3 regions of the Nisaea acidiphila genome follow, and region 3 is predicted to be linked to each of the others. Evidence: predicted binding sites of a transcription regulator. Region 3 holds the regulator's gene; each other region holds the start of a gene.
What was found. Region 3 encodes PhoB, which activates phosphate uptake and scavenging genes when phosphate is short. Its sites were predicted from a motif close to TNTCATAAAACTGTCA; they were not measured.

Region 1 (5,341 bases), 2.3 Mb from region 3:
ATCAACGAGGCCCGCGAGGGCGGCGCCGCGATTGTCGGGATATTCCATGACAGCCAGGTCCGCGAGGCCGTGGGGACCCGGACCTATACCCTGGAAGAAGCGAGGAAAGCCGCGTGAGCAAGACCGAAACGCCGGATGCCGTCCTGACCAATGCCCGGATCATCCTGCCGGAAGGAGAGGTCCGGGGCACGGTGACGGTTCGCGGGGACAAGATCGAGGATATCTCGGAAGGCCCCGTCTCCCTCCCCGGAGCAATCGATTACGAAGGCGATTTCCTGATCGCGGGCCTGGTCGAACTCCACACCGATAATCTTGAGAAACACCTGATCCCGCGCCCGAAAGTACATTGGCCGGTGGTCTCGGCCCTGATGGCGCACGATGCGCAGGTTGCGGCAGCCGGAATCACGACGGTGCTCGACGCCGTCGCCGTCGGCGGGACCGTGAAAGATGATGCCCGGGACGAAATCCTAGTGGAGTCCGCCGCGGCGATCCACGAGGCCAGCGAGAATGACATGCTCCGCGCCAACCACTTCCTCCACATGCGGTGCGAAGTCGGCAATCCCCGCGCGGTAGCCCTGTTCGAGCCGTTCCAGGACGACCCGCTCGTACGCCTCGTCTCGCTAATGGACCATACCCCAGGCCAGCGCCAGTTCGTCGATATCGAGAAATTGCGGGTCTACTATCTCGGCAAGCAAGCCATGAGCGACGCCGAATTCGACGAGATGATCGAGGACCGCAAGAAGAACCAGGTTCTCTATTCGGACAAACACCGGCGGACCATCGCCGCAGCTTGTGTCGCACGAAACATTGTCACCGCAAGCCATGACGATGCGACGGAAGAGCATGTCGACGAGGCGCACGAGCTCGGCCTCACCATCAGCGAGTTCCCGACGACACTCGAGGCGGCCAAGCACGCCCGCAAGAAAGGCCTCGCCAATATCATGGGCGGGCCGAACGTGGTCCGGGGAGGCTCCCATTCCGGCAATGTCTCGGCCGGGGAACTTGCTGAAGCGGGTGTGCTCGACGCACTCTCTTCCGATTACGTGCCCGCGAGCCTGCTGCACGGCGCGTTCCTGCTTAACGAAAAACACGGAGTCCCGCTCCCGGAAGCCATCGCGACCGTGACCCGCAACCCCGCCCGCATGGTCGGCCTCGATGACCGCGGCGAGATTGCCCCCGGCAAGCGCGCTGACATTGTCCGCGTCCGTCAGGCCAAGGACGGCACCCCCGTCATCCGGAAAGTCATGCGCTCCGGTCTGCGCGTCGCGTAGTTCCGCCTGTCTGAAAGTGAGTGAGTGAAATGGGCCAGAAGAAACTCTCCCCAATGCCGAGCGTGCACGAGACCGCAACGGTCCGCGATTCCGAGCTCGGTTCCTGGACGGAGGTCGGCGCCCGCACCTCCGTGATCGAAACGGAGATGGGGGACTATTCCTATGTCGTGAATGACAGCGACATCATCTACGCGACAATAGGAAAATTCTGCTCCATCGCGTCGCATACGCGGATTAATCCCGGCAATCATCCGAGTTGGCGCGCTTCTCAGCATCATTTCCTCTATCGCAGCGAGGCCTACGATATGGGGCCTGACGACGCGGCATTCTTCGATTGGCGCCGTCAGCATCACTGCACCATCGGGCACGATGTCTGGATCGGGCATGGCGCGACCATTCTCGCCGGCGTCAATGTGGGCACGGGGGCGGTCGTCGCCGCGGGCGCGGTCGTCAGCAAGGATGTCGCCCCCTATACGATCGTGGGCGGCGTCCCGTCGAAGGAGATCAAGCGCCGGGTCGACGAAAAAACGGCGGAAGGCCTTATCGACCTAGCATGGTGGGATTGGCCGCACGACCTCCTGGCCGAGCGAATGGGTGATTTTCGCGCCCTTTCGGCGGCCGACTTTCTCGCGAAATACCGGTAACTATCCGGCACGATTGCCGGACATTCTCCGCCGCCCGCTATCGCGCGATGAGCGCGGTGAAATCCGCTACGGACTCTTCCAGCGGGCGGTCATTGGAGAATTGAATCACGTCGGGGCCTTCCAACCTCACGCTCTCCGCGCGATCGAGGCGGCGGAGAATATCCTGCTCCGTTTCCCGCCCGCGACTGCGAAGACGCGACTCGAGGACATCGCGCGGCACCGAGATGTTGATCACTCGGACGTCTTGGAAACGTTCGCGCGCCTCGTCGATGACCGAGCGGGAGACATTGACGATTACATGCGCGCCGCGCGCGAGCTCCACCTCAATTGAAGCAGGAACGCCGTAGAACAGTCCGTGAGCTCCCCAACTGAGGCTGTATTCACCGCGATTCCGTTTGCTCTCGAAGATCTCCACGGAAACCGGATTGTGGTCCTCTCCTCCGGCCTCCGCCGGACGGGTGATGTCACGACGCACGAAGACGTGCTGCGGACTTTCCCGCAGCAACTCTTTCGCACCGTCAAGAAGACTATCCTTTCCGGCCCCTGACGGGCCGACAACCAGCCACAGAATCCCGGTTCCGGCTTCATTCTGCATCGCACGGCCTCACGCTAAAAATCATACTCCCGTAGTACCCGGCGGCATCACTTTTGGCGAGGGCTCTGCCCGCGATTTTTTCAATTTAATCAAATGGTCACATAGTTTTTTCGGAACCGAATAGCGGTTTGGCTCTCGATCATGCAAATTCGGCACTTTCAGATATTTCAAACCCAAACTAAATTCTCCAGCATGTTTCAGGAACTCAATTACGTAATGGGCGACCGCCGCCCCGAAGACGGCACGCTGCTCGAAGTGGCCCCGGGTATTTACTGGCTCCGGCTGCCGCTGCCTTTCGCGCTCAATCACGTAAATCTTTACCTACTCGAAGACGATGCCGGCTGGGTCATCGTCGATTGTGGCCTCAACTCGGAGAACTGCCGGGCTGCCTGGTCGCGCATCCTCGCCGACGTCATCGGCAGCGACCCGGTGCAGGCCATCATCGGCACCCATTTTCATCCCGACCATGTCGGCCTCGCGGGCTGGCTCCAGGAACGGACCGGCGCACCGCTATGGATGAGCCGTACCGAATGGCTCAACGCACGAGCCTACTATCTCGATACCTCCGACGACTTCGTCGAACAAATGGTCGGCTTCTACGGGCGTCTCGGACTGGGTGGCGAAGTCAGCGGCGAAATGCGGGCGATCGGCAACGAGTACCGGAAACTGGTCTCTCCGATCCCGCCCGCCTTCAACCGGATTGGGCCCGACACGCGCCTCACGATCGGCGGCCGGGTCTGGCGGCCGTATTTCGGCGCCGGTCATTCACCGGATCATGTCTGCCTTTATTCGGAGACGGATAACCTGATGCTCGGCGGAGATCTTTTGCTGCCGCGCATCACGCCGATCATCGCCGTCTGGTGGACCGAACCGGACGCCAATCCGCTGCAGGACTTCCTCAGTTTTCTCGGCCGTATGGAGGGCAGCGAGGACGAAATGCTCGTACTGCCCGGCCATGACGGCCCCTATCGCGGCGTGAATTTCCGCATCGGCGCCCTCAAGAGCCACCACGAGGAACGGCTGGACGAAACGATCTCGGCCTGTGAGCGCCCCGCCTCGGCGGCTGTGATCATGAAATCACTCTTCGACCGCGAACTCGACCTGCACCAGACCCGCTTCGCGATCGGGGAGACGCTGGCGCACCTGCATCTGCTGATGCGGGACGGGGAGATCCGGAGGGACGAGGCCGAAGACGGGACTTATCTTTACGGGCGCGCCGCCTAGCCGATTTCCCCGTCCTGCACGACACCGCTGATGAGATTTTCCCGGTAGAGCGCGGCTTCGTCCAGCCAGGCCGCAGCCGGAGACAACGCGCCGAGCAATTTCAGAACTTCTTTCTCCTGGGCGCGACGCGCCTCCTCCGCCCCGGCGACATCGATTTCCTCGAACAACAGTGTGTCACCGGGTTTCATCCGCCCGAGACGCGGAATGTCGGCCGAGATCACCGTCCCGATTTTCGGATAGCCGCCGGTCGTCTGATGGTCCGCGAGCAGGATGATAGGCAGGCCGTTGCCAGGCACCTGGATCGCGCCGGTGACGATCCCGTCGGAAGTGATGTTGTAACCGCGTGCATGCTCCAGCGCAGGTCCTTCGAGACGCATTCCCATACGGTCCGCTTCCCGGCTGATCGTGTATTCCGACGTGAGAAAGGCCGCCGCGCTTTCGTCGGTGAAATAATCGCGTTGGGGGCCGAAGACCACGCGCATCGGGCCACGTTCTTCGAGATAGGAAAGGTCTTCGAGCCGGAGCTCTCCCCGTGCCTCGACCTCGGCAAGCCGCAACGGCAGCTCGTCTCCCTCCTGCAAGGCACGTCCCTCGAAACCGCCGATCCGGGAGCGGCCATAGGTCGAGAGACTGTCGAAGACCCGCGGCAGATCGAACCCGCCCTCGACGCAGAGATAGGCGACGCCGCTATCGGCGACCGGTGCCACGGACAGGCGCTGGCCGCGCCGCAGCGTCACGCTCTGGTAAGACGGCAGAACCACCCGCTCACCGGCCTCGACGATCAATTCGGAGCGCGTCCCGGTCAGGGCGACGCGGACGCTCTCGGCCAAAACCTCCAGGGTCGGGCCGACAAGGCGAAACTCTACGGCCGCGACCCCGCCATCGTTCCCGACCAGCGCATTGCCTATGCGAAGCGAAACCGGGTCGAGTGCGCCCGAGACCGGCACGCCGCGATTCTGGAAGGCGGGCCGGCCGAAATCCTGCAGCGTCGGCGCGAAACCGGCCTGTATGACCTTGAGACTGCTCACGGCGCGACCTCCTCTGAGACCGCTTCGTAGTCTCCGGCCTCAACGGCCTTGCGCAGACTTTGATACTCGCCCGCGGCGACAGGCTCGAAACGGATCCGGTCACCCGCGGCCACCAGGATCGGCTGGGCGCGAAACGGATCGAAGAACTCGACCGGCGTGCGGCCTATCAGGTGCCAGCCGCCTGGGCATTCGACAGTGTAGATCGTGGTTTGCCGCACCGCGATCGAGATCGAGCGCGCGGGAACCTTCACGCGCGGCTCGAACAAGCGCGGAATATCGAATTCCTCCGGCAACAGGCCGAGATAGGGAAACCCCGGCAGGAAGCCCATCATGAAGATTTCCAGCGGTTCGGCCGCATGACGCCGTACGACTTCGGCGGTATCGAGCTCCATTTCCCGCGCGACGTTGTCCAGATCTGGCGCGCAATCCCCCTCGTAGCAGACCGGTATCGACCAGAGCCTGTAGGCATCCTCGCCGGCATCCTCGTGGTGCAGCATCTCCGAGATCGCCGCCTCGAGCGTCGCGGCCCCGGTTACGAGCGGATCGTAGTGCACCATCAGGGAGCGGATCGTCGGCACG
Region 2 (5,341 bases), 370 kb from region 3:
CTGCTCGACAGCCTGATCGGCAAGGCGCTCAAGGCGGGCGCGGACTCTGTGGACGCGGTGCATCTGACCGGGCGTTCGCTCTCCGCGTCGCAGCGTCTCGGCAAACCGGAAGCGATCGAACGTTCGGAAGGCAACGATATCGGGCTGCGCGTCCTGATCGGAAAGCAGCAGGCCTCGGTTTCCGGCTCCGACACCGCGCCGGACGCGCTCGACGAGCTTGTCGAACGCGCCGTCGCCATGGCGAAAGTGGCTCCGGAAGATCCCTTTGCCGGCATCGCCGACGCATCCGAGATCGCCACAGACCGCCCCGGGATCGAGATGTTCGATCCCTATGAGCCCTCTGCCGAGGATCTGACGGAACTCGCCGCAAAGGCGGAGGAAGCCGGACTCGCGGTTGAAGGCATCACCAATTCCGAAGGCGGCGACGCGGGTTGGAGCACCACCGAGGTCGCGGTCGCGGCCAGCAACGGGTTTTCCGGCCAGTACCGCCGTTCGAGCTTTTCCGTCTCGGCCGTCCTGCTCGCCGGCGAAGGCCAAGGCATGGAGCGGGACTACGATTATTCCGCCAAGGTGTTTTTCGCCGATCTCGAGGATCCGGCCGAGATCGGCCGCCGCGCCGGAGAGCGCACGGTCCGCCGCCTCAATCCGAAGCGGCCGAACTCCCAGCGCGTGCCAGTCATTTTCGACCCGAGGGTCAGCCGCTCCCTCCTCGGACATCTGTCCTCCGCGATCAACGGCGCGTCGATCGCACGCGGCACCAGTTTCCTGAAAGACAAGATGGGCGAGCAGATCTTCGCCGACGGCATCCGCATCGCCGACGACCCGTTGCGCGACCGCGGTTTCCGCTCCCGTCCGTTCGACGCCGAGGGTCTCGCGTCGAAAAAGCTGATGATCGTAGAGGACGGGCGGCTCGCCTCCTGGCTGCTCGATCTCTCCACCGCGCGCCAGCTCGGCATGTCGAGCAACGGCCGGGCCTCCCGCGGCGTCGGCGGGCCGCCGAGCCCGTCGGCCACCAATCTCTTTCTGGAGCCGGGCGACACCAGCCCCGAGGATCTGATCAAATCCGTGGGCACCGGGCTCTACATCACCGACATGATGGGCTCCAGCGTCAGCACCGTGACCGGCGATTACAGCCGCGGCGCGGGCGGGTTCTGGATCGAGAACGGCGAGCTCACCTATCCGGTCTCCGAAATCACCGTCGCCGGGCACCTGAGCGAGATCTTCAAGAACCTGAAACCGGCGAGCGACCTCACCTTCAAGTATGGAACGGATGCCCCGACGGTGCTTGTGGAAGGCCTGACCCTGGCCGGCGCGAACGGCTGATTCGCCCGAACAATCCATTGTTTCGCGTCCGGCGACGGTCTGTTTCACCCGATCGTGAAGCGAAAGATTGGTAATTCGATCGGGTGCTCCCCAGATGAGGGGCAATCGAGACATATTCTGATCGGAGACACAGATGAGCTACAAAAGTGGCTTGTCGCGGCTGTTCCTCGTAATCGCCGCCGTCGGACTGGTCGCCGCGGTCGCCCGCGAGCCCCAGACGAAAGAGCATATCGCCCTTGTCGACCCGTCCGTGAGCATTCGGGATGGGTTTGCCATCGATGGGTATGACCCCGTCGCCTATTTCAGCGATCACAAAGCCGTTCGCGGAAACGAAACGCTCGCCGTCGAGTTCAACGGCGCGCGCTTCCTGTTCGCCAACAGGGAAAATCGCGACCGCTTCCTGACCGACCCGCGCCACTTCCTGCCCCAGTTCGGCGGGTTCAGCACCTACGGCGTCGCCAAGGGCAAGCTCTACGCGGCGGATCCGGAGGTGTTCGACATCATCGACGGACGGCTCTATCTCAGCCGCAACGAGAAGGTGCGCGACCTCTGGCAGCGCAACCCCGCGGGCTATATCGATCTCGCGGAAAATAACTGGCGCGACATCCAGGCACGCTAGGAGCCCTGCTTGGGCATAACCAGCCGGAGCGGCTCGGACGGCAGGGAAATACTGGCGGGCAGATTGGTGACAATGTCGCCGTCCGCCTGCACCGGGTCCCCGCTATAGGCGCCTTCCTCGGCCCAGATCGAGACCGCGCGGGTCTGAATGATCCGGTAGCCGGCGGCGGATGGCAGACGGCCCGTCATCATATTCGCGGCATAACGGATCGCATTCCAGCGCCCGGCCCGCTCGAACAGACAGACATGCAGCAAGTCAGATTCGAGCCGGGCATCGGGCGCGCAGACGAAGGTACCGCCGTAATAATGCGCCTTGGCGACCACCACTGACGCGGCCCTGTAGGTATCGCCGTTGATGGCCACCCGGTAGTAATGCGGCCGGTAGGTCGCGAGCTGATGCAGGGTGGTCAGCACATAGGCGCCCTTGCCGAGCCAGGCCTTCACCCTGGTATCGACGCTGGCGACCACGTCCGCGTCGAGCCCGACTCCGGCCATCAGGGTGAAGCGGTGCCCGTTGACGTCGCCGAGACGCGCCTCGATCGCCGGTCCGCGCCAGATCGTCTCGGCGATGATTTCCGGCTTCACCGCCAATCCGATCTCGGCCGCCAGCACATTGGCGGTCCCAAGCGGCAGGATGGCGAGCGGCAGGGTGCCCCCGCTCATGCCGTTCACGACTTCGTTGATCGTGCCGTCGCCGCCTGCGGCCACCACCGCGTCCGGCGCATCGTCGGTATGCATCAGGCTGTGCTGGCGGGCATGCCGGGCGAAAGCTTCCGCGTCGCCGCGCGCCCCGGTCTCCAGCACCGTGACCTTGACCCCGCGGCGTTTCAGCCCTTCCAGAACGGCAGAATAAAGCGGATAGCGCCGCTGGCCCGCTTTCGGATTGTAGATGACGACAACATGCCGCCGCCCTCCGTCCGGACAGGAGCCCTGCGGCTCGCCTGCAACCATCCGGCCCGATTCGCCGGTTATTTGATCCAAATGAGACTCCCGGGTGCAGGGAAATTCGCGGTCCGACGAGTGACAGTTTTATTAAGCGACGCCTCTAGCCCAACAGATTTAAAAACTTTTTTTATTTCAGTCTTGTGAAGTCATACAAGGTTCATTTTACAAAATTTGGCACCCTTCATAATAGATCGCGCGAATAAAACTGCGGCGCTGAAGTTTTCCTTGGGAATTTGGCCAAAATAAGGAAATGGAAGACTGAGATGAACAGTCAGAAAGGCATCGACCGCTACCGGGCGATCTGGATCTCCGACATTCATCTCGGAACCAAGGGCTGCCAGGCGGACTACCTGCTCGACTTCCTCAGGCACACTGAGTCCGACTATCTCTACCTGGTCGGAGACATCATCGATATCTGGCGCATGAAGCGCTCCTGGTCCTGGAGGCAAAGCCACAACGACGTGCTGCAGAAGCTGCTACGCAAGGCGCGCAAAGGCACGAAGGTGATGTTCCTGCCGGGCAATCACGACGAGATGTTCCGCGGTTTTCTCGGCGAGAATTTCGGCCAGATCGAGGTCCGCGACGAACATATTCACGTCACCCGCGACGGCCGGCGATTCCTGATCCTGCACGGCGACCAGTACGACGTGGTGGTGAAATACAACAAGTGGCTCGCCCTGGTCGGCGACGGCGCCTACAACCTCGCGCTCACGCTCAACACCCATTTCAACCAGCTCCGTCGTCTTCTGGGCTACCCTTACTGGTCGCTGTCGGCCTACCTGAAAAACAAGGCCAAGAGGGCGGTCGAATTCATCGGGAATTTCGAGAACGCGCTGGCGGACGAGGCAATGAAGCGCGGGGTCGACGGCATCATCTGCGGCCATATCCACAAGGCCGAAATGAAACAGATCGGCAGCGTCACCTACTGCAATGACGGCGATTGGGTGGAAAGCTGCACCGCCCTTGTCGAACATACCGACGGCCGCATGGAAATCCTGAACTGGGCCGAGATCCGACATCTCACCTTCGCCTGAGAGGCCTTTACCATGAAAATCCTCCTCGTCTCGGATGCCTGGTTTCCCCAGGTGAACGGCGTCGTCCGTACCCTGAACACGGTGATCGGCGAGCTGCGGGAGATGGGCCACGAGGTCGAGACGATCACGCCCGACCAGTTCAAGACGGTACCCTGCCCGACCTACCCGGAAATCCGCCTCGCCTGCTGGCCGTTCTTCCGGGTCCCGGCGATGATCGAGGCGGCCCGGCCGGACGCGATCCATATCGCGACCGAAGGCCCGCTCGGGATGACCGCGCGGCGCTATTGCGTGCGCAACAAGCTGCCCTTCACCACCGCCTATCACACGCGGTTCCCGGAATATGTCCAGCCGCGTCTCGGCGTGCCGGTCGCCTGGACCTACAAGGTCATGCGGCATTTCCACGGCAAGTCCGCGGGCGTCATGGTGGCGACGAAATCCATCCGCGCCGATCTCGAAGCGCGCGGCTTCGACAATATCAAGGACTGGAGCCGCGGCGTGGACACCGAGCTGTTCCGCCCGCAGGCGAAGGACGCGATCGACGCCAAGCGTCCGGTCTTCATGTTCGTCGGCCGCGTCGCCGTGGAGAAGAACCTGCCGGCCTTCCTCGAACTGGACCTCCCGGGCTCCAAGGTCGTCGTCGGCGACGGCCCCGACATGGACATGCTGAAAAAGAAGTTCCCGGAGACGATCTTCGTCGGGGCCAAGAAGGGCGAGGAACTGGCGCGCCACTATGCGGCGGCCGATGTCTTCGTCTTCCCGAGCCGGACCGACACCTTCGGCCTCGTCATGCTGGAAGCGCTGGCCTCCGGCGTGCCGGTCGCGGCCTTTCCGGTACCGGGACCGCTCGACGTGATCGCCTCCGACAAGGTCGGCGTGCTCTCGGAAGATCTCCGGGACGCCGCGCTGAAAGCGCTCGAGCTGAAGCCGGAAGACTGCCGCGCCTATGCGCTCGGCTTCAGCTGGCGCGCCTGCGCCGAACAGTTTTTCGGCAATCTCGCACCGTTCGATTCCGATGCGGCCTTCGGGCGCTTCGACACGCGCGGCAGCCGCGCGGCCTGACCTTCAGCGACAATAAGAACTTGGCGCCGGTTCGGGGCGCTAGTATGCATTCCCTACCGTTCGCCCGATCTTTCGGGCGGCGGTCGGCCGGGCCCGGAACCTGAACGGAAAGCATGCTGAAGCGACTGTTGCGCACGGAGACTGGCCGCGAGGTCGCAAGCCGCCTGCTGGCAGGCCTGATACGCTTACTTGCATGCACCATCCGCTGGCAGACCCTGAACCCGGAAATTCGCGATCGGGCGCTTGGCAGCGACCAGCCCGCGATCGGCGCCTTCTGGCACAATCGCATCATGCTGATGACCGAGATCTGGCCGCGCGGCCGCCCGATGGCGATGCTGCAGTCGAAACATCCCGACGGACGG
Region 3 (5,341 bases):
TTCCATCCGCCGCATCGCCACCATCTCGAAGAATTCTCGGCCGAGCAGATAGCCGTTTGCCCCATAGAAGATGACGATATTGAGCCCCGGTACGAGGAGATAGACGGGCAGCAACAAAATGTTGACGGCAACGGTGATCGCGAGGAAGCGCAGGCCCTCAAGGATGGCCTCGCTCAGCGGTTGCGGCCGTGCCGGGCCAAGCGTCGGGTAATGTTTGGCTTCGACCGCGCCGGAGACGGAGTCGAGGAACAGGCTCGATATCGCGTTTGACGCACCGGGGAAAAAAACAAGGCCTAGGATGACGACGATCAGGCTCGCGACCCAGGCCGCGAGTTCGTCGAGCCAGCCGCCGAAAAAGGCGAAGAAGTCGAGCACGAACCAGACCGCCGCGCCTAACAGAAAGATGGTCGCGAGCGAGCCGATGACGCTGAGGATTATGGGATTGCGCAAGCGTGGATCGGATAGCTGGCCGAGAGTGGCCGTCAGGGCTGAAAACATCGATCCTCTCTTCTCTTCTGTCCGAACCGCGACGGAATAGATGGGGTTGCGTGCGCGGGGACCAAGCATTTCGTGCCTCTAAGAGCACAGTGCCCTGGTGAGTACAAGGCTTCTCGGGTGAAGCGTCTTCCAATGCCATCGTCGCTCCAGTACCTTGTCGGCCGAATTCAGGCGGACGGAAGTTCCGCGATCCAGTCCCTCACCCTGCTTTCGGGAGCCGCCCGCGCATGTCAGCCAAGTCCCTCGACGTTACCTGCATCGGAAACGCCATTGTCGACGTCATCACTCGTGCCGATGACGCGTTTCTTACAGAGAACGGCATCGAGAAAGGCGCAATGAACCTGATCGACGCGGATCGCGCGGAGACGCTCTACGGCAAGATGGGCCCCGGGATCGAGATGTCCGGCGGATCGGCAGGGAACACCGCCGCCGGGATCGCAGCCCTGGGCGGCGCCACCGCCTATATCGGCAAGGTCCATGACGACACGCTCGGCAAGGTCTTCCGGCACGACATCACGGCGATGGGCGTCAGCTTCGAGACCCCGCCGACCCTCGACGGTCCGCCGACCGCGCGCAGCCTCATCCTGGTGACGCCGGACGCGCAGCGCAGCATGAACACCTTCCTCGGCGCCTGCGTGCAGCTCGGCCCGCAGGATATCGACAAGGACAGGATCGCCGCCAGCAAGGTGGTCTATCTCGAAGGCTACCTGTTCGATCCGCCGGAAGCGAAGAAAGCCTTTGTCGAGGCCGCGAAGCAGACCCATGCGAGCGGCGGCAAGGTCTCTCTGACCCTCTCGGACCCGTTCTGCGTCGACCGGCACCGCGACGCCTTCATGGAACTGGTCGACCACCATATCGACATCCTGTTCGCCAACGAGCAGGAGCTGCTGTCGCTCTACCAGACCGAGGATTTCGACGATGCGCTGCAGAAGCTGCGCTGGAGCTGCGAGTCCGCCGGCGTGACGCGCGGTCCCAAGGGTTCCCTTGTGCTGCACAAGGACGAGGTTCATGTGATCGATGCGGATCCGGTGGAACAGGTAGTCGATACCACGGGCGCCGGCGATCTCTACGCGGCGGGCTTCCTCTACGGTTATACCCAGGATATGGCGCCGGCCGACTGGGGCCGGGCCGGCAGCGTCGCCGCCGCCGAGGTGATCTCGCATTACGGCGCCCGTCCCGAGGCCGACCTGAAAGAGCTTCTGGCGGCGCGGCTTGGCTGACGCGGCGGCCGGCTTGCGCGGCTGGCTGGCGGAGACGGCCGCTCTCTATCTGAAGCGGCGCGTCCTCGTCGTGCTCCTGCTCGGTTTTTCCAGCGGCCTGCCGCTGCTCCTGTCGTTCTCGACGCTGAGCGCCTGGATGCGGGAGTCTGGCGTCGATCTGACAACCATCGCCGTCTTTGCACTCGTCGGCACGCCGTTCACATTGAAGTTCCTCTGGGCGCCGCTGATGGACCGTCTCGCGGTGCCCGTGCTCGGCCGGATGCTGGGGCGCCGGCGGGCCTGGCTGCTGGTGACCCAGCTCGCCCTGATGACGGCGATCGTCCTGATGGGCGCGACCGATCCGGTGGCGACCCCGTGGCTGATGGCCTTCTTCGCCGTCATCGTGAGCTTTTGCGCGGCCAGCCAAGACATCGTGGTCGACGCATTCCGGATCGAATCCCTTAGAGAAGACGAGCAGGGCGCGGGCGCGGCGGCCTACACTCTCGGATACCGGGTCGGCATGCTGGCGGCCGGTGCGGGCGCGCTCGTCGTCGCGGACCAGGCCGGCTGGTTCCTCGCCTATCTTTCGATGGCGGCACTCGTCCTGATCGGCGTCTTCAGCGCACTCGCAAGCCCGGAGCCGGGGGACAGTCCGGCGACGGACCAGCCGCCTCAGACGCCCTACGAGTGGCTGCTGAGCGCCGTTTACGAGCCGTTCGCGGAGTTTCTGACCCGGCGCGGTGCGGTCCTGATTCTCGCCTTCATTCTGCTCTATAAGCTCGGCGATGCCTTTCTCGGCACGCTGACCAACCCGTTCTATATCGATCTCGGCTTCAGCAAGACCGAGATCGCCCAGGTGACGAAACTGTTCGGACTGGTGGCGCTGCTTGTCGGGTTGTTCGCCGGAGGGGCGCTGGTCAAGCGTCTTGGTCTGCTGAAAGCCCTGCTTGTCTCCGGCGTATTGCAGGCGCTTTCAAATCTGATCTTCGTCGCACAGGCTCTGGCCGGACACGATATCTGGATGCTGACGGCGACCATCGGGGTGGAGAATTTCACCGGCGGCATGGGGACCGCGGCCTTCGTCGCCTATCTCTCGAGCCTGACCAATGTCGCCTTTACCGCGACCCAGTACGCGCTGCTCTCGTCCTTCATGGCCTTCGGCCGTACGGTGCTCAGTTCCGGCGGCGGGTGGATCACCGATCATATCGGCTGGATCGGTTTCTTCCTGGCCTCGACGGCGATCGCGGTGCCGGGACTGATCCTGCTTCTGGTGCTGATGCGGATGTTCCCGCCGGAGCGCTCCGGCGGGGTGGTGCGGGCCGAAGCCTGATCAGGCCGGCGCGGTCGGCCGGTCGAGCGCGTAGCCCGCGGACCGCACGGTGCGGATCAGATCCGATTCCGTGTCGATATTGATCGCCTTGCGCAGTCGGCGGATATGCACATCCACGGTGCGCGGCTCGACATAGATATCCGGTCCCCAGACCCGGTCGAGCAACTGCTCGCGGGAGAACACCCGGCCCGGATGCTCGAGGAAATAGCGCAGCAGGCGGAACTCGGTCGGGCCGAGATGGATCTCGCGGCTGTTCCGGCGCACCTTGTGGGCGGCCAGATCCATTTCCAGATCCTCGAACTGCAGTGTCTCCGCGTCGCTCGCCGGACGGGTCCGGCGCAGCACGGCACGGATCCGGGCGATCAGCTCGCTCGGGCTGAAAGGCTTGGTGATGTAATCGTCGGCACCGGCATTGAGTCCGCGGATCCGGTCTCCCTCGTCGCCGCGCGCCGTCAGCATGATCACCGGAACGCCTTTGGTTTCCGGCGTCCGCCGCAGCCGGCGGCAGACTTCGACGCCGGAGAGCAGGGGAAGCATCCAGTCGAGCAGGATCAGGTCCGGGCCCTTTTCCATTGCCAGCAGGATGGCTTCCTCGCCGTCGCCGGCTTCCAGGACCTCGAAACCTTCGCGTTCCAGATTGTAGCGCAGCAGCGTGACGATCGGGGCTTCGTCCTCTACCACGAGGATTTTGGGGTTCATCATGTTCATCGGATTACCACTCTCGATTCTACCGATTACTCAGGCATCTCAACGATATAGCTGGCGTCCTCGCCTTTCGGGCGGTCCGCTTCCATCTTTGTGCCCTTGACCTGGAAATGTACGGTTTCGGCGATGTTGGTCGCGTGATCGCCCATGCGTTCCAGGTTCTTGGCAATGAACAGAAGGTGAGTCGATGCCGTGATGTTGCGCGGGTCCTCCATCATGTAGGTGAGGAGTTCGCGGAAGAGGCTGGTATAGAGCTCGTCGATATCCTCGTCCCGGTGCCAGGCGGCGACGGCGAGTTCGAGATTGTCGTCCGCGTAGGCGTCCAGAACGTCCTTGATGAGCGACTGGACAAGGGCGCCGATGCGCACGATGCCGTTGGCCGGCGGGATCTCAGGCAGACCGCTCAGCACGATCGCGCGCTTGCCGATATTCGCAGCGTAATCGCCGATTCGTTCGAGATCGCTGACGATCTTGAGACTTGCCACCACGGTCCTGAGATCGCCGCCGAGAGGTTGGCGCAACGCGAGCAAGCGCAGGCTCATCGCTTCGATCTCCGCCTCGAGGGCATCGATCTGGTCGTCCGACGTCTTGACGCGCTGGGCGAGGGTCTGATCCCGGCGATTGACCGCGCGCACCGCCGATTCGCACTGCGCTTCCACAAGCCCGCCCATCTGGGCGATCTTTGCTTTCAGGGCTTCGAGATCCTCATCGAAAGAGCGGACGATGTGGTCGTTTACTGGCATGGGCAAATTTTCTTTGTCGGTTCCGATCAGCCGAACCGTCCGGTGATGTAACCCTGGGTCCGGGAGTCGGTCGGGTTGGTGAAGATCTGCTCGGTGTCGCCGACCTCGACCAGCTCGCCGAGATGGAAGAAGGCGGTGCGCTGGGACACGCGCGCGGCCTGCTGCATCGAGTGGGTGACGATCACGATGGTGAAGTTCTCGCGCAGCTCGTCGATCAGTTCCTCGATCTTCGCGGTCGCGATCGGGTCGAGCGCCGAGCAGGGCTCGTCCATCAGGATCACTTCCGGATTGACCGCGATCGCGCGGGCGATGCAGAGACGCTGCTGCTGGCCGCCGGATAGTCCGGTGCCGGGCTCCTGCAGGCGGTCCTTCACTTCCTCGAACAGGCCGGCCTTGGTCAGGCTGGTTTCGACGATCTCGTCGATCTCCGCCTTGCTCGAGGCCGTGCCGTGAATGCGCGGACCGTAGGCGATGTTGTCGTAGATCGATTTCGGGAACGGATTCGGTTTCTGGAACACCATGCCGACCCGGGCGCGCAGCTGCACCGGATCGAGTCCGCTATCGTAGATGTCCTCGTCGTCGAGCGTGATCTTGCCTTCGACGCGGCAGATATCGATCACATCGTTCATCCGGTTCAGGCAGCGCAGGAACGTCGACTTGCCGCAGCCCGAGGGGCCGATCAGCGCCGTCACCTCGTTCGGCTTGATCTCCAGATCGACATCCTGCAGCGCCTGCTTTTCGCCGTAGAACACCTTGACCTTGTCGCCCTTCATCTTGGGCGTGGCGCTTGCGGCAGAGGATCCGCTCTTCTTGCTCATCTTTGACTTCTCGCTCATCGGGTTCTTACCAGCGCCGTTCGAACTTCT

Region 1: a site for PhoB is predicted at 2,595-2,610, ahead of phnN (phosphonate metabolism protein/1,5-bisphosphokinase (PRPP-forming) PhnN). Genes of this name have one in related genera too.
Region 2: a site for PhoB is predicted at 2,963-2,978, ahead of NUH88_RS12535 (diacylglycerol/lipid kinase family protein). Genes of this name have one in related genera too.

Annotation. Positions count from the first base shown of each region.
Region 1 is NZ_CP102480.1:4,651,383-4,656,723, reverse strand. Features, by position in the region: gene phnL (phosphonate C-P lyase system protein PhnL) at 1-117, shown strand, start outside; gene NUH88_RS21775 (alpha-D-ribose 1-methylphosphonate 5-triphosphate diphosphatase) at 114-1,271, shown strand; gene NUH88_RS21770 (LbetaH domain-containing protein) at 1,301-1,915, shown strand; gene phnN (phosphonate metabolism protein/1,5-bisphosphokinase (PRPP-forming) PhnN) at 1,953-2,510, opposite strand; gene NUH88_RS21760 (MBL fold metallo-hydrolase) at 2,703-3,734, shown strand; gene NUH88_RS21755 (5-oxoprolinase subunit C family protein) at 3,731-4,762, opposite strand; gene pxpB (5-oxoprolinase subunit PxpB) at 4,759-5,341, opposite strand, start outside.
Region 2 is NZ_CP102480.1:2,697,215-2,702,555, reverse strand. Features, by position in the region: gene NUH88_RS12545 (TldD/PmbA family protein) at 1-1,323, shown strand, start outside; gene NUH88_RS12540 (YHS domain-containing (seleno)protein) at 1,457-1,942, shown strand; gene NUH88_RS12535 (diacylglycerol/lipid kinase family protein) at 1,939-2,922, opposite strand; gene NUH88_RS12530 (UDP-2,3-diacylglucosamine diphosphatase) at 3,150-3,920, shown strand; gene NUH88_RS12525 (glycosyltransferase family 4 protein) at 3,933-4,979, shown strand; gene NUH88_RS12520 (lysophospholipid acyltransferase family protein) at 5,093-5,341, shown strand, end outside.
Region 3 is NZ_CP102480.1:2,329,940-2,335,280, reverse strand. Features, by position in the region: gene NUH88_RS10700 (EI24 domain-containing protein) at 1-498, opposite strand, end outside; gene NUH88_RS10695 (adenosine kinase) at 726-1,718, shown strand; gene NUH88_RS10690 (AmpG family muropeptide MFS transporter) at 1,711-3,027, shown strand; gene phoB (phosphate regulon transcriptional regulator PhoB) at 3,028-3,726, opposite strand; gene phoU (phosphate signaling complex protein PhoU) at 3,762-4,475, opposite strand; gene pstB (phosphate ABC transporter ATP-binding protein PstB) at 4,502-5,293, opposite strand; gene pstA (phosphate ABC transporter permease PstA) at 5,319-5,341, opposite strand, start outside.